Regions from separate parts of the Gracilibacillus phocaeensis genome, predicted to be linked through region 1. Evidence: riboswitches for the same ligand, from Rfam matches in the RefSeq annotation. Region 1 holds a riboswitch; each other region holds the start of a gene.

Region 1 (6,012 bases):
AGCTATTCGCGACACTTATCATGGCGAATCGGTATTAGAAAAAGAAGTGACAGCAAAAATGATGCAGAAATTTTCAAGTGGCAGTAAAGAGTCTCAGCATGATAGTCTAACAAAACGCGAGATGGAAATTCTATTGTTGATCGCACAAGGGAAAACAAACCAAGAAATTGCTGATGAATTGTTTATCGCTTTAAAAACAACCAAGGTTCACGTCAGCAATATCCTTAGTAAATTAGAAGTGCAAGATCGGACACAAGCAGCTGTCTATGCCTATCAAAATGGATTGATCAGCTAAGGGAAGACAGCCTGTTATAGCGGTTATTGTGCGATTCCACCTACAAACCCAATGTTTTGTTAGGGACCTTAATCCGGAAACTGATGTTATCATCTTCCAAGTTAATTTGTTGTGCCTTGACGCGAAAGTTACTCCTAAGGTTCATTTGTGTAACGGCAATGTAGATAGATTCATCCTTCGGGCTGATCGTAATCCATTCAGGTGTTCTAATTCGACTGTTCACGTATTGGAGGATACGATCCTGTGGTAATCGCAATAATCCCAACGACATACCGGTTGACTGTAATAAGATATCGCCATTCTCTTGGACAATCGGCTCAAAGGTAATATTAACAGGAACCTCTTGGGAGAAGGCCTCCACCGATCCCATCAAATGTACTTCTTCATCAAACTTTACAGCATATTGTATGTTTTCTTGTTTAGGCAGTTTATCTAAATAGGCATTGACTAGTTCATTCAAGTTTTCTTTGCTGGAGCGGATCGTGAATTCAGCCCCCGCATCATCCTCAATAAACTGTTTATCAGGCGGTGTTTCCCCAGGCACAGGCCAGAAGATAAACAGAATAACACCGAAGATAAGCACGGCGTTTACCGCTAACAATGTGATAAATAATTTTCTCCAATTGGTTAATTTTTTTTCTTCCATTATGGTCATCCTTTAGCCTTGAGCATCTTGTAAATCATTTTGTAAATAGGTAATAACGCGTTCTGCCATCAATTGGTATCCACGGTGGTTTGGGTGGAAATTATCCTCTGAAAATACTTCTTCATCCGTGTACTGAAAGATATCCTGCATCGGAATATAGTGTACCTGCTCAAAGTTATTGGTCACTTGCAGGCTGGCATTATTCCACCTAGTAACAATTTGATTGAGTTCCTCGATATCACTGAAATAGGATTCAAACGGGTTAAAGAAACCAAGTAAATAGATATTAGCATCTGGATTGGTTTCCATGATCTTTTCGAGAATCTGTCTTAGTCTATCGCTGTATGGTTGTCGTTCTTCGATAAAAGGTTCTTCTGTAAGATTCATAAAGTTATCTTTCATAATCTGCATAATATCATTGGCACCAATCGTTATTAATACCATATTAGCGTCCTCTAATGAATCGGTAATCTCCGGATTATCTTCTAATCGTCTTAACAAGTGGTCTGTTCGATTACCTCGCACACCAAAGTTATCAAAGGTTACATGGATGTTCTCCTCATCTAACTGATCTTCTAATATACCTACATACCCACCATTATCGTCTTCATCACCAACACCTTGTGTGAGCGAGTCACCAATCGCAACAATATGAGTATCACTTTGCAAAAAATTAAGTGCACCTATGACCCTGTCACGGACAGTCTGAGCAAGCGATTCTTCTTCCTCTTGCGGTTCATCCTCTGGTGTTTCTTCTTCTGTCTCCTCTTCGGTAGAGGGAGGGTTTTGCTCTGGTTGTCTCTGCTCGTTCTTATCTGGTTGTAAAAAGAGAAACAAAACTATTCCGATCACTACAATGATGATGAACAGCATAATTAATCTTTTTTTGCTCATCTGCATACACCCACAATACATAATCTCATTAATATTTTATACCCTTATCTTATCAATATTAACATGGCGGTGCACATATGCCATAATATTCTGATTTCCTACTTCAAGGATTCGTTTGAACGAGGAGACTTGTAACCGTGATCGATTAATTGAATGAGAAATATACGTTTTTTGTGGGTGAGTGTCTGAAGCTTTCAATGATAAGAAGAATCAATCGCCTGTTTTCTTATTCTTAAAAAAACGGCCTAAAATCCGTCCGGCCCTTTACCGACCACTCAAAGTAGATACAGAACTACCGATAGGATTATGTAAAGTAGCTATGTCATTATTTTGAGAGATTGTGTGTGCGTGACAACGCTCTAGCCAACCACTTCGCTTTCCGCAGGCACGGCTTCAGCTAACTTGAAAAAGAAAAGCACTTTTTAGTTAGCTGAAGCCGGCCCCATGGAAAGCGTAGCCTATTCCTGGAGCGTTTGCTTCGCACAGATAAAACGATCAAACTCACCACTAAGGAAAGTGTGCTACTTAACATAATCCATCTTATCGGTACTCTCGTTCAAGGTCAAAATCATTCCAAGTCCTGTTATACCAAAGATTATATGCTTTCTTATCTCATTTAAAAAATAACCGCAATGATTATCTCATTACGGTTATTCTTCCTATTTTTTTGCTTGTTGCGTCAAGGTGATGAGACTAGACAACGATTATTTTCCGCGACGTAATCGATCTGCTTCTTCAAACGGGCATTTATCTTCAACCACAATTTGACCGTTGGCCTCTGCCTTTGCTTTGACATCGGCGTCTGTTTGTCCTGCTGCAAACCAGACAATCTTTGCCTGATCGCTATAGAAGTCCTGAGCTTGTCCACTATCTGTAATAAACAATAGATCAATCTCTTCTTCTGCTTGATTTGCTGCAGTGACATGGTAGCCAAGCTTTTGAAGTTTAACGGCGGCAATCGAATGATCGATATCACCAGCTACCAGAATATTTTTCGGACGAATGTCTCCGCCTTCACGATCGAAAGGGGAAGATAGGGCCCATTCGATCGCTTGTTCCTTACTGATGTGAATAGTTGGCTCACTGTTGGTTGCCTTGGCAATCGCCTGGTCTAAATCGGCGATGATATCATCTGGAGCTTCTAAACCAACAGATAATCGGACGAGCTCTTCTTTTGTTCCGGAAGCCTCTAGTTCCTCTGCACTTAGCTGCTGCTGAGTAGTGGAAGCAGGGTGGATAATCAATGATTTGGCGTCGCCTACATTGGCCACATGAGACCATAGGGTAATGTTATCAATCAATTTTCGGCCTGCTTCTCTTCCGCCCTTAATACCAAAAGTAATCACAGAACCGTAATAGTTACGCAAATATTTCTGTGCAAGCTGATGAGAAGGGTGTTCCTCCAATCCTGGATAAGCTACCCATTCTATTTGTGGATGTTTCTGGAGATACTGAGCAACGGCTTGGGCATTCTCATGGTGACGTTCGACCCGTAAATGTAAGCTTTCTAATCCTTGTAAGAAATAGAAGGCATTTTGCGGACTTAAGGCAGGTCCGATATCACGTAATAAGTGAACCCGGAATTTCAGTGCAAAAGCAGCCGCACCAAGATCAATACCATAGCGAATGCCATGATAGGATTCATCCGGTTTGATAAAGCCAGGGAATTTTTCGTTATTCCAGTTGAAACGTCCACCGTCAATCATGATACCTCCAATTGTAGTACCATGTCCGCCAATCCATTTTGTTGCAGAGTGAACGACAATATCCGCTCCCCAACTAATCGGTTTGCAGACATAAGGTGTCGCAAAGGTATTATCAATGATTAGCGGAATATCGTTCTCATGAGCGATATCAGCCACTGCTTCAATATCGAATACATTCAAGCTTGGATTAGTAATCACCTCGCCGAAGACGGCCTTTGTTTTTGGTGTGATCGCCTTACGGAAGTTTTCTGGGTCTGCTCCATCTACAAAAATAACGTTAATGCCATAGTTCGGCAATGTATTTCTAAACAGATTATAGGTTCCGCCATACAGGTTGCTATCGGTTACAATTTCATCCCCCGAATTGGCTAGATTTAAGATTGCGAGTGTAATAGCAGACATCCCAGAAGCTGTAGCTACGGCGGCTACCCCATCTTCTAATATGGCCATCCGTTGTTCGAATGCGTCTACTGTAGGATTCATGATTCTGGAATAGATGTTACCAGTCTCTGCTAAGGCAAATAAGTTTTGGGCATGTTCGGCGTCATTAAACACATAGGATGTCGTTTGATAGATTGGCACTGCCCTGGCATTTGTCGTTGGATCTACCTGCTGTCCAGCGTGAAGCAAGTTTGTTTCATTTTTCGGAAATTGAAATGGATTTGTCATTTGTAAAAACCTCCTTGTATTGGATAAATTATCATGCCGTAAAGATTGGTTCTACTCCCCACTGTATGGTAGTGGAAAATCATTGATGTCTTAGTGAGCTCTTGTTTGTATGTACTCTCAGCATAACATAAAAACGTCCCACTAACCTTGTGAAAGGTAAGAAGGACGTATGCATTCATCAGACCTTCTCTTATCTTTCAGGTTATACCCTGTAGGATGTAGCACCATGTCAATAAAGACGGTTGCTGGGCTTCACAGGGCCTATTCCCTCAGCCACTCTCAATAAGAGCTTGTACGAATATAGAATTGATCTTAGTATACGTGAAGAACTGATGGTCGTCAACTAAAATATTCATTGATTTTCATGACTTTATACTTACTTAGATCAAGAAATGAATCATAGCGCCATAGTCGAATAGATGACAAGTGTTTAAATGGCAACTTCGTATCATTGCATTTTAATCAATAGATAGAACATGTGGATACCTTATTTTTGAAATATTGAAACAAAAGCCATTGATCATGCGTATAAAAGGGTATAGCTATATTAGGAAAAGGAGGTGCTTATCATGAAAAAAGGCACCATGATTCTAGGTTTTTTGCTGGTTATTTTTTTAACCGCTTGTTCGGAGGAGGATACATTTACGATCGATAAGGTGGACATGGACGCATATATTACAGACGAAGGTACGATGGAGGTGCGTGAGCTATATACCTATACCTTTGACGGCTCTTTTGAAGGAATGACAAGAACGATCGAATCAGATGACCATCATTTTCAAGCGTATTTGGCCAATGGAGAAACGATCGATGCCGACACAAATAACCTGCAGCCATTAGAGGTGGAAGAAGATGACGATACGTGGAAAGTGCATACACCCTCCCAGAATGAGACCAAACAAGTATTATACACCTATGAGGTTGACGGTTCGGTTACGAAGTATCAGGATGTCGCCGATCTGACTTATGCATTCTTTGACGACTCCAATGAAACGGATTTTCATGATATTTCGATCCAACTCCATCTACCTAACCAAAGTGCAGAGGATTTCCATTATTTCTTAAAGGACGATGCAGATGGTGAGTTGACGGAGACAGAAGATGGTATCACCTATAGCAATGATCTAGTCAAGGCAGGAGGTACCACCCAATTTCGTTTGGTTTTCCCGGCTGATCAACTCAACGCAATGGAAACAGATCAAGCGGAAATGATGGAGACTTCCATTTTGGAAGAAGAGGCACAGTTGGCGCAAAGGGCGGAGAATCTACCGGAAAAGACAGCTCTTCTTACGCCAATTGTAGTGGCAGGCTTGCTACTTTTATTAGGTGTGACACTAGTGATTTATCGTATTCATCCTAATCGTTATCGTGGATCGAAAGAGATGGATTCATTAATTCGAGTGGTAGAGGAAACAGATCCATTATTACTAAGTTATATTCACAGGTGGTATAATATTGACGTCCATAGTATCAATGCTGCCTTATTCTCTTTACGCAGACGAGGGATTGTTCATTTCACAGAAGTACCTTCAGAAAGAAAGGAAGAGGACACTGCTTATCGTTTTACATGGGACAATAATCCAAATAACCTTAGTCCCTCCGATCAACGATTACGTGAATGGTTATTTACGGAAAAGGACAAACAAGGAGAATATTTCTTATTGGAGTCGCTGCAAGATGATCCAGATATGCCTGAAAAAGAACGAACTCAACAGGCGAAGCAGCAGTATGAACAATTTTCTGAGTGGAGTAAACAAGCAAAGCAAGAAATGGAAGCAAATACCGAACGTAAACCGGTAGGC
Region 2 (6,012 bases), on a different contig from region 1:
TCTTATGGCTCATACTACCGCTTGGCGGATTATGGGGATAACGAGGAAGCATTTCAAGAGGTTTTGCAGTCGGCCAAGGTATTAGGAGCACCAGCGATTCGTGTCTGGGCAGGGGTAACAGGCAGCGATAAAGCAAGTGATGATTATCGAGGGTTGGTCGTACAGGACGCTCGTCGAGTTGCCGATTTGGCTAGTAAGCATGGAATCAGCATTCATTTAGAATTCCATGGAAATACGCTGACAGATACCAAGGAAAGTGCACGACAATTAATGGAAGAGATTGACCATGATAATGTCTTTACGTATTGGCAGCCGCCCAATAGTGTATCCATAAAGGAAAGATTAGCTAGCATAGAAGCCGTAAAACCTTGGATAACCAATGTTCATATTTTCTATTGGTATTCTTTTGAGGATCGTTTAAACTTAGCTGAGGGACAAACAGAGTGGCTGCAATATTTAAGAGAGATATTTCAGGACGGCAAGGAACGATATGTATTGATGGAATTTGTTAAATATGATGAAGAAGAGCAATTCTTAGAAGATGCTCAGACGCTGCATGAATTAAAACAAACGCTTAAGCCGAGTCTATAAGGATGTTGATGTGCATGGTAAGGCAGATACGTGTTGTCTTATCATGCGCGTAAAGGCTATCGTTTATTTAGTTACCGGTAACAATTATAGATTTATATTCCCTTACAACGGTTGTTTAGTCAAATAATGTAAGCGCATCATAATTGCCCAGCGGTGTTTTGTGAATATAATCAACATTCAAAAAAATAAATAGGAGGTATGATGTCATGAATTTTAGCAGAGAAGATGTAGAAGTGTACTTACAGGCAGTCAGAAGGGTTATTCGGGAGGGTCCATTTGATGCGACTTGGGATTCTTTATCACAATATCAAGTACCAAATTGGTATCAGAAGGCGAAGTTCGGTATTTTCATTCATTGGGGATTGTACTCGATACCAGCCTTTGGGAATGAATGGTATTCTCGTAATATGTATATCCAAGGCTCTCCAGAATTTGAACACCATCGGAAAACCTATGGGGAGCATAAAACGTTTGGATATAAGGATTTTATTCCTCAATTTCAAGCAACAAACTATGACGCAGAAGAATGGGCGCAGTTATTTGCTGACGCAGGTGCACGATATGTGATGCCAGTTGCAGAGCATCATGATGGTTTTCAGATGTATCGCAGTGATATATCAGCTTTTAACGCCTATGATATGGGGCCGAAGCGGGATTTAATGGGTGAATTAGAGACATCTCTATCCGAGCGAAGCATCCCATTTTGTGCATCCTCCCATCGAATAGAGCATTGGTTCTTTATGGGGCATGGGAAAGAATTTGATAGTGACATCAAAGAACCATTAACTCGCGGTGATTTTTACTGGCCAGCTGAAAAGGAATATGGCACACATGACTTGAATGCTCCTGCACCTAGCGAAGAATTTATGGAAGATTGGCTGGCTCGTTGTTGTGAAATCGTGGATAATTATCGTCCGAAGGTATTTTATTTTGACTGGTGGATCCAGCATCCAGCTGCCAAGCCGTACTTGAGAGAATTTGCCGCCTATTATTATAACCGTGCTGCCGAATGGGGAGCTGAGGTAGCGATCAACTATAAGCATGATGCATTTATGTTTGGCACGGCCGTCTTGGATATCGAACGCGGACAATTTGCCGAACAGAAGCCCTATTTCTGGCAAACTTGTACCTCTGTAGCTACCAATTCTTGGGGATATACCGAGAATAACCATTATAAGACAAGTTATAGCCTGATTTGTGATCTGGTTGATATTGTCAGCAAAAATGGTACTATGCTTTTAAATGTCGGACCAAAAGCAGATGGCACCATACCTGACCAAGATAGACACATTTTGTTAGAGATAGGAGAATGGTTGCGGGTAAATGGGGAAGCGATCTATGGCAGTAAGGTATGGCGTCAAGCGGGCGAAGGTCCTACTACTATCGAGGAAGGCCAGTTTACCGATGCGGAGCAGAAGCTGTTTACCTCGGAAGATATTCGTTTTACGGTGAACGGATCGTATTTATATGCGACTGTGCTCCAGTATCCTGAAGATGGATTGGTTCATATCAAATCACTGGCAGACCAGGATGCGTCGAAACTGCCGCATTTTTCTGGAATTATTAAGGATGTTACGATACTAGGTTATGAAGAAAAACCAGTATGGAAGCGAACAAGCAGCGGATTGCAGTGTAAAACCACGCAGGTGCAATCAGATAAACCAGTGGTATTAAAAATAGAATTGGACTGACTGTATTTGCCACTGTCTATTTTATATTATTTTTAGTATAATGAAGAATTAGATGAAACAAATAAACTTGTCACAACGTAAATAGTAAATAGACAAATGAAAGGAGGTGAATACAGATGGCGATTGAATTGTTGTATGACTTATTAGCTGAAGTTTCTCCAATGTACTTTTATTTGAGTATCATTCTGTCAATGATTTTCACGTTTCGAATGGTAGATATTCATGTTAGTAGTACGATAATGGCAAACCAGAGATATACAAAAGAATACCATGCATTGGCATTTAAGCGGCTGCCAATCGATGATGCTCGTGAGGATTCACGTGATGTACAAGACTGGATAACCCATACAACCAAGCGCATAGATGTGCCTGATGATGATAGTGATAATCATTCCTTCTCGTTTTATCCAAGCAAACAAAAACGAGGAGGTTCACAATGGGACAAAAATCTGTATTCCCTTTCTTTGGCAAGTATAGTTTTATTGTAGGAACGATTCTTTTATTTTTAACTGGTTGTGTTGGTGATGGAGATTCATCTGGCTTTTTTGATCAGTATTTGATTGGTCCATTTTCTTATCTTATCAAACATTTGGCGACTCTATTAGGGGATAATTATGGACTGTCTATTATCGTGCTGACGGTGATGATACGTTTGTTATTGATGCCTTTCATGCTAAAACAAATGAAATCAAGTCGCGAGATGCAGGAGAAAATGAAGGTGCTAAAACCGGAGATGGATGCAATCAAGGAAAAGTATAAAGATAGCAGTAAAGATGTCAATGTGCAAATGCAACAGGAGACGATGCAACTTTATCAGAAACACCAAATCAATCCTTTAGCATCGCTTGGCTGTCTCCCTATTATCATTCAATTTCCGATCTTAATTGGTTTTTACTATGCGATTCGTAGCACACCGGAGATTTCCACTCATTCCTTTTTGTGGTTTAGTCTGGGAGAGGCAAATATCTGGATGGCATTGATAGCCATGGCGGTTTATTTTGTGCAATCAAGAGTGACACAAATGGGTATGGATCCCGCTCAGAAAAAACAAATGGCGATCATTGGTCTGATCTCACCGGTCATGATTGGTCTGGTTTCTTTTGGGGCACCAGCAGCACTTCCGCTGTATTGGACGACGGGTGGCTTGTTTTTAATTGTTCAAACACTGATTTCCAAGAAACTGTATCAACCAGGAACTTTATCCACTGCCATTAGCTATAAATCGAAACAAACATAGAAGGTTATTCAAGAGACAGGGTGGTTTGCCCTGTCTCTTTATTTGTGGATACGGAAATGACGGCCAAAATGAGAGGAGAATCGTAAAAAAAGTCCGTCATCCGCAACGAGATCGCTTTCCTGTTTAAAAATTTTTCGATAATTCTTGACAAGGGTTTTTTCTTGTGATAAAGTATACCATGTTACTTGGTATTATTTGAACGCTTTTTTACTATATTAATAGATGCAGATACAATCAACTCTCTATGTTGCTATAGAGAGTTTTCCAAACTTATAAAATTATATAGAAATATCTTATCCAGAGTGGTGGAGGGACATGGCCCTGCGAAACCCGGCAACCTTTAAGTGCATGCAGCTTAAAAGGTGCTAAATCCATCAGGTATCATCCTGACAGATAAGAAGTGGAACAGTCCTCTTTTTATCGAAAGAGGGCTTTTTTTATTAGATGATCGATAACATAGAACGAGGGGATTATAATGACAGTTGTTATTTTGGATGGGAAACGAACACCTTATGGTAAATGGAATGGGGCATTGGCGGGGTATAACGCTGTATCACTTGCCAGCAAACCATTAACTCATTTAATAGAAAAATATCCGACTCTGGGAACGATTGATGGCGTGATACTGGCACAAGTGATTCAAGCTGGCCAAGGACAGAATCCTGCGAGGCAAGTGGCATTTCAGGCGGGGTTAGACAGTCGGATTCCGGCGATGACAGTAAATAATGTTTGTCTTGGCGGGGTAGCCACCGTGATCGACGCTGTAAGAAGAATCAAACTTGGCGAAGGGAACACCTACATTGTTGGTGGAATGGATTCCATGTCCAACGCTCCTTACGTCATTCCAAAGCCTAAACCCAAAGACTTTGGTCATCAGCAAATGACGGATACCTTGCTTCGAGATGGATTATCCTGCGCCTTGAGTGAACAATCCATGGGCGTGTTGACAGAGCAGTATAACCCATCCTTTCACATTACTAGAGAAGAGCAAGATAACATAGCTTTTTTATCACAAACACGGGCAGCAAAAGCGCGTGACGCTGGACGATTAGCGGAAGAAATCGTGCCGTTTGATCAGGTGTTAGTAGAAGATGAGGGAATACGGCCTCAGACCACATTGGATAAATTAGCAGGTTTGTCACCTGTTTTTGCAAAGGATGGAACGATTACGGCAGGGAACGCTTCACAAATGACGGATGGTGCGAGTGTTGGAATTGTCACTACTTCAGCTAAGGCAGAAGAGTTGAATACGGAGCCACTTGCTTGTGTCAAGGATTGGGCAGAAACTGCAGGGCCAGATACCAGCCTACAAACCAAACCAGCAGATGCCATCGAAATGGTATTAAAACAGCAAAAACTTACCGTGGAAGATATTGATTTATTTGAAATAAATGAGGCATTTGCCAGTGTCGTTATTGCCAGTGCCAATCAATTATCTATTTCCGAGGATAAATTAAATGTAAATGGTGGTGCAATAGCTATTGGTCACCCATTAGGCGGTACCGGTTTCCGACTGGTTCTAACTCTTGCCTACGAATTAAGACGACGAGGTGGGGGGAAAGGAATCGCTGCATTATGTGGTGGTGGCGGACAAGGAATCGCGATATTAATAGAGGTAAATGGGAAAGGGGATAAAGCATGAGTGTGGAAATAAAAGAACGCAATCATCATTTATTATGGGAGCCTACTCAGCAGGATATCGAACAATCAAACTTAAAAAGCTTCGCCACACAAGTGAATCAGCCATTATTCCCTTATGAAAGGTTGCATCGCTGGTCGATAACCCATATCGGTGCCTTTTGGTCGGCTGTTTGGGATTACGCCGAGCTGATAGGAGAGAAAGGTACGATTGCTTATTTGCCTGGCAAGACGATGAAAGAAGCTACCTTTTTTCCGGAAGCACGGCTGAATTTTGCCGAAAATCTCTTGCAAGGAAATCCCAATAAGATTGCTGCTTATGAAGCAGATGAAACAGGCGTGACTGGGCAAATAACCTATGCCGAATTGCGAATCGAAGTGGCGAAAGCACAGCGCGGCCTTCGTTCATTAGGTGTTGGGAAGGGTGATCGTGTTGCTGGAATTACCAATAATAATGTAGAAGGTTTGATTGCCTTATTAGCGACGACCTCGCTTGGAGCCGTATGGACGTCCTGTTCACCTGATTTTGGTGCAAAAGGGATTGTTGACCGGATCGGACAGGTACAGCCGAAAGTATTAATCGCTAATCTTACGTATCAATATAAACAAAAGCCATTTGACATCACCGATAAGGTCTTGGAAACCGTGGAACAAGTCGGCAGTATTGCTAAAGTGGTTACGACACTGGGAGAGGTAGAAGGTGGCTTGACCTGGGAAGAGCTGCTTGATAACGACGCAGTGGAGCCGGTTTTTGAACAAATAGCTTTTCGCGACCCAGTGTATATCCTCTATACTTCCGGTACAACGGGATTGCCAAAAGCCATTGTCCATTCGGTTGGCGGCACATTACTGCAG
Region 3 (6,012 bases), on a different contig from region 1:
TAATAAAATGATACAAGCGACTTTCACTGTCATGATATCTTCAGGGATAATACCTTTACCGAGAGTACCTGTCACGTACTGTCCTCCGAATACACTACCAACTACTGCCCCTATCCCAGCTAACAGAAGGGCAAGTTGTCGTTTGGTAATTACTTTTGCCCCATAGACAATCCCCATGCTAGCAGCAGAACCACTTGCACCGATATTAAAAGCAAATAAACAAGCCGCTACAATTGCTATGATCGTTAACATCTTATCCCAACCTTCAGTCCATCAATTTCTTTAATTCATTTATACCGATAAGAAAACTTGGATTAATGATCAAAAAATGAAGTAGTAATCTCTTTACTACCATTTCTATTCATTACTCCCACACGTTTGCTTGTTTTACCTCATAATGAAAAAATCCTACTTGGCTTCAGTTAAGTAGGAAGTACACCTCTTATCTGCCAATTACTTGCTGGATTTAGCACAGTACATAAAGCCTGTTGCTGGGGATTCAATGGGCCAGTTCCCTTCTCCCCTCTGGATAAGAAAAACAATATAGGTTTTCATTTATTTCCTGTTATTAGTTGATCCTAAATATAAAGGATTCTACGTCTTCTGTCAATAGGATAACCAAAAAATTTTATAAAATAGGCTTGTAATCTTCCTCATTATAGGATATGATGCGTGTATGAAAATCCTATAAATAATAATCTTATCAAGAGAGGTAGAGGGACTGGCCCGATGACACCTCAGCAACCAGCATACAGATGTATGGTGCTAATTCCAGGCGGCTAACTACCGACAGATGAGAGAATACTATCTTAGTACACAAGAAGTCTTCTGCTTATCGAAGACTTCTTTTTGATTTTTACAGCGAAAGGATGAAAACCAATGAACAGAATGAAAACATTGCTTGCTCAAATCGGCAATCGCAAGGACGTACGAACAGGAGCGGTAGAACCTCCTATATACCTATCGACAGCTTATCAACACCCAACCCTTGGTCAATCAACGGGATATGACTATACCCGAACTGCTAATCCTACCAGGGAAATCGTTGAAGAAGCGATTGCCACGCTGGAAGGTGGCGTAAGGGGATTTGCCTGTGCCTCTGGAATGGCAGCTATTCAATTGATTTTTTCGTTATTCAAACAGCAGGATGAAATTATCGTTACAGAAGACATCTATGGCGGCAGTTATCGTTTGTTTGAGCATTTACAAAAGGCATATGAGATAAAGCCAGTCTATACCGATCCCAATGATATAGAACAAAAAATCACCAGTCACACCAAGGCACTATTCATTGAAACACCTACCAATCCGTTATTGATGGAAATTGATATAGAAGAAGTGGCTGCTATTGCCAAAAAACACCATCTGCTTTTTATTGTAGATAATACCTTCTATACCCCTTACCTTCAACAGCCACTATTGTTGGGTGCCGATATTGTTATTCACTCTGCGTCTAAATATCTGGGTGGACACAATGATGTCTTAGCAGGACTCGTTGCTGTCAAAGAGGAGTCCTTAGCAGAGCGACTTACCTATTTACATAATGCCATTGGTGCTGTACTGTCACCTTTAGACTGTATGCTGTTGATCCGAGGCATGAAGACATTGCCGCTGCGCCTAGAGCAACAACAAGCTAACGCGCAAGAACTGGTGACATTTTTAAACAAAGAACCACAAGTTGAAGAAGTCCTTTATCCAGGAAAAGGTGCTATGATTAGTTTTCGTGTAGTTGATAATAAGCTGGTTGCTTCATTTTTAGAAAAACTAAAGATTATCTCTTTTGCAGAAAGTTTGGGTGGTGTAGAAAGCTTTATTACTTATCCTACGACACAAACACATGCCGATATTCCGCAAGAAGAATTACAAAAACGTGGGATTTGTAACAAATTACTTCGTTTTTCCGTTGGTATTGAGCATGTGGAAGATTTGAAAGAAGATATTCAGCAGGCACTGAGAGAGAATTAAATAAACGCTTCTTCAGTGAAGTGCATAACCGAAGTATTTATGAAAGAAATGAAATCGGCAGAAGCAACATAAACCTGCCTCTGCCGATTTCTATCAAATACATTCGTTTTGCATATGAAAGTGCCTCATCCAAACAATAACCGAATCGCCCCAATAGCTGCAAACAACAACACCAATGTCTGAAATACCTTTTGAGGCATGATTTGAATTATTTTCACACCTATTAGCGCACCAATCAAGATAACGGGAATTAATAGAGCATTAAAGCTTAGTGATTCCGTTGTAATAATGCCAAGTGACATATAAAAAGGAAATTTTATAATATTAACCGATAAGAAAAACCATGCCCCGGTACCAACAAATTCTTTTTTTGGCAGACCTTTCACTAGTAAATAAATGGTCATTACTCCCCCAGCTGCATTGCCGATCATCGTGGTAAAACCAGCTAATATACCCATACTGTAAGTGAAGATTTTGGATTCCGGCAGCATTTCAACAAAACGCTCTCCCCATTTTTTCTGACCCATATGTAAAATAATTAATCCAAGCACTAGTATTCCAATCATCGGCTTTAACTGTTCACTTGTCACCACATTTAATACCAAATAACCAAGTAAAATACCGAGTAATACCCAAGGAAGCAAGGATAATAAGTAGCGCCAAACTACATTTCTTCGATAAAAGATTACAGCAAATAAATCTCCAACCATTAATAACGGAAGTAAAATACCGATTGATTCTCTCGCTGGAAAAAGCAACATAAAAATGGTGACTACTAAAATCCCCATGCTTGCTACTCCTGCCTTAGAAAAGCCAATAAGCAATCCTGCAAAAATAACCACGATCCATTCCCACATACTTAAGTCAAACACACTATCACTCCCTTTTTAAAACGCTTTTCCACATCGTTAAGTACTCGTAAATTTCCCTGCCTTTATGGTGGAGATAGCTTAAACTGTTAACAGGTGTTTCACATAACCACATTAACGATGACCCAAATTAATACAAAGCTCACGATCATGGTTAAGTTTGAAGCAGTTCCCACCAGCCGCTGATTATAGCCGAACATAATGGAATACGGTAATACAGAAGCTGGAGTTGGCAAAATAAAACCAATTAGTAAAGTAAATTTAAACATTTCGTCCACTGGCAGCAGAAGGTAACATGCCGTTCCCATTATCAATCCTAATCCATACTTGGTGGCTAGGAAAGCAACTAACATTTTTCCATAACCTTTAGCAAAGGAGAAGTTCAAATACAACCCCAATAATAATAAGGAAAGCGGCATATTCGCTACAGAGATAACGTTTGTAATATCAATGAACGTCGATGGTAAGGATAAGCCAAATAAATTAATGAGGCATACAAGGAAATACGTCATTAATGGCACAGACTTCGATAATTTCACGGCAATCGAGCGCATTTCCAATGTACCTGATCCACTGGCAAAATACCCTGCGATAATATAAGTTAATCCAAAAACAATGAAAGCATTCCCAACATCTAGCATGCCAAAATATTTGAGGCCTTCCAATCCAAAGAGGCCTTCCACTAATGGATACGCAAACAGACCAATATTTAAGCCTGGTACCATCATTCCAAAGGTTCCTTTCACCTCCCGAGAATGTTTACGAAACACAAAAAGAGCTAATCCTGCGCATATCAAACCGTAAACAAAGGCAATAACAACTAAATAAAATAAAGAGGGTGCGAATGTCACATCGTTGAACGTTACGATAATTAAGCATGGTAACGTTAGATTGAAAATAACCCTAGCAATGCCTTCCCCATCCTTTTCCTTTACAAGCTGAACTCTTTTTAATACATAACCGATCATCACAATCGTAATCGAAATAAGAAATTGTTCGTTAAATCCACTCATTTATGTATGTCTCCTCAATTAGTCAGTAACACTTTCTACTATATCACAAGTTGCAAGCCTTTCCTTCACATTAATTCTTTGACATAATATAAGGCAAGCTGTACCATAAGTAGTAATATAAACAATTAGTACAGTTAAAGGAGGTTCGCTTCTCTTCAGTGGAGAAACGCATAATGTTATGAAAGAAACTTGGTTCTTTTTAGATAGTAGTAAACAAACACCAGCTTATAACATGGCAGTGGATGAATGCTTGCTCCAGTGGCACAGTGAGGGGAAAATCCCCCCAGTTCTTCGTTTTTATGAATGGTTACCTGCTGGACTTTCCATTGGTTATTTCCAAAAAACGAAAAATAAAATAGATTTAGATGCCGCCAAAAGAAATGGTATTCCGGTAGTTAGAAGGTTAACTGGTGGACGTGCAGTCCTGCACGATCAGGAACTAACCTATAGCGTGATTGTATCAGAGCAGCACCCCAAGATGCCAAAATCGGTTAAAGAAGCTTACTTGATCTTATCCAGAGGGCTGCTTGCTGGGTTTCAAAATTTGGGGATTCAAGCCGAGTTTGCTATACCTGATAATCAACGAAGCACTACGCAATCTGCCGTTTGTTTTGAAGAACCTTCTTGGTATGAGCTTGTAGTGGATCAAAAGAAAGCCGCCGGAAGTGCCCAAACCAGAAAACAAGGGGTCATCCTTCAACACGGTTCCATCCCTTTGTCTGTCGATAATGATCGATTGTATGATCTCTTCGTCTACCGGAATGAGCGAGTAAAACAACGAGCACGTAATGCCTTTAATGATAAGGCAATCTCTATCGACAAAGCTGCCGAAAGAGCAGTCAGTCTACAGGAAGCTAAACAAGCGTTTAAAGAAGGTTTTGAACAAGGATTGGACATTCAATTGGAAGCCTTTCACTTATCCACGGAACAAGAGCAAGAAATCCATGCGTTAATGAAAAACAAATATTTAAAAGATGAATGGAATCTTTCTAGATAGGAGTCGATGATCAGATGGCAAAACAAGAAGAACACCTACGTAAACCGGAATGGTTAAAAATCAAAATCAATACCAACAAATCCTATAATCGATTAAAACACCTTATGCGTGACAAACGACTAAATACGGTTTGTGAAGAGGCTAAATGCCCTAATATTCACGAATGCTGGAGTGAGCGACAGACCGCTACCTTTATGATTTTAGGAGACACCTGCACGAGAGGTTGTCGTTTTTGTGCCGTGAAGACAGGTCTTCCGAATGAGTTAGATTGGGGCGAGCCAAAACGTGTGGCGGAGTCCGTTGAAATTATGGGGCTAAAGCATGTGGTTGTAACCGCCGTTGCTCGTGATGACTTAAAAGATGGCGGAGCGGCTGTGTTTGCGGAAACAGTACGTCAAATCCATAAAAATGTGCCCAGCTGTACCATCGAAATCCTCCCTTCTGATATGAAAGGAGATTACGAAAGCTTACATACCTTAATGGACAGTGAGCCAGATATCTTCAATCATAATATTGAGACCGTCAGAAGATTAACCAAAAAAGTTCGGGCGATTGCCATGTATGACCGCTCTCTTGAACTATTGAGACGAGTCAAAGAGATTGCCCCTAATACGCCAACCAAATCCAGTATTATGGTTGGACTTGGAGAAACGAAGGAAGAAATCATCGAAGCAATGGATGACCTTAGGGCTAACAATGTTGATATTATGACCATCGGCCAATACTTGCAACCAACAAAAAAACATTTGAAAGTAGAACGTTATTATCATCCTGATGAGTTTCAAGAGCTCAAACAAATCGCCTTATCCAAAGGGTTTACACATTGTGAAGCTGGACCACTTGTACGTTCTTCTTATCATGCCGATGAGCAAGTGAATCAAACCGCTGCCCAACGCCGGATTAAATACATGAAAGGATATGAAGAAACAAGTGGAAAAGAATTAGATAACCTGACGTTTTAGGTGTGGAAAAGGAGACAAATCAACATGGAAAAGTATCAAACACTGTTTTTAGATATTGATGGTACCACACTACGCAGTGATCATACCATCCAGCCATCTACTAAAGAGGCTATAAAACAGGCGCAAGCTAATGGGGTTGAGGTCTTTCTTGCAACGGGAAGACCGATTCATGAAATTCAGGATATCGCAAAGGAATTAAACGTTCA

Evidence for each region. Region 1 has a riboswitch for S-adenosylmethionine ahead of E0E32_RS06545 (PLP-dependent aspartate aminotransferase family protein). Riboswitches for the same ligand answer to the same signal wherever they lie in the genome.
Region 2: linked by a shared signal. The riboswitch ahead of E0E32_RS08340 (thiolase family protein) and the one ahead of E0E32_RS06545 (PLP-dependent aspartate aminotransferase family protein) in region 1 are both predicted to bind S-adenosylmethionine.
Region 3: linked by a shared signal. The riboswitch ahead of E0E32_RS02275 (methionine biosynthesis PLP-dependent protein) and the one ahead of E0E32_RS06545 (PLP-dependent aspartate aminotransferase family protein) in region 1 are both predicted to bind S-adenosylmethionine.

The regions. Positions count from the first base shown of each region.
Region 1 is NZ_LR131143.1:430,621-436,632, reverse strand. It holds gene E0E32_RS06560 (response regulator) at 1-295, shown strand, start outside; gene E0E32_RS06555 (YpmS family protein) at 336-941, opposite strand; gene E0E32_RS06550 (SGNH/GDSL hydrolase family protein) at 954-1,835, opposite strand; gene E0E32_RS06545 (PLP-dependent aspartate aminotransferase family protein) at 2,540-4,210, opposite strand; SAM riboswitch class I at 4,398-4,499, opposite strand; gene E0E32_RS06540 (DUF2207 domain-containing protein) at 4,780-6,012, shown strand, end outside.
Region 2 is NZ_LR131144.1:99,446-105,457, forward strand. It holds gene E0E32_RS08320 (sugar phosphate isomerase/epimerase family protein) at 1-591, shown strand, start outside; gene E0E32_RS08325 (alpha-L-fucosidase) at 798-2,282, shown strand; gene E0E32_RS08330 (hypothetical protein) at 2,399-2,770, shown strand; gene yidC (membrane protein insertase YidC) at 2,719-3,519, shown strand; SAM riboswitch class I at 3,810-3,919, shown strand; gene E0E32_RS08340 (thiolase family protein) at 3,995-5,161, shown strand; gene E0E32_RS08345 (acetoacetate--CoA ligase) at 5,158-6,012, shown strand, end outside.
Region 3 is NZ_LR131141.1:375,765-381,776, reverse strand. It holds gene E0E32_RS02280 (inorganic phosphate transporter) at 1-252, opposite strand, end outside; SAM riboswitch class I at 440-536, opposite strand; SAM riboswitch class I at 698-800, shown strand; gene E0E32_RS02275 (methionine biosynthesis PLP-dependent protein) at 880-1,965, shown strand; gene E0E32_RS02270 (sulfite exporter TauE/SafE family protein) at 2,091-2,837, opposite strand; gene E0E32_RS02265 (AEC family transporter) at 2,936-3,847, opposite strand; gene E0E32_RS02260 (lipoate--protein ligase family protein) at 4,026-4,844, shown strand; gene lipA (lipoyl synthase) at 4,859-5,806, shown strand; gene E0E32_RS02250 (HAD family hydrolase) at 5,831-6,012, shown strand, end outside.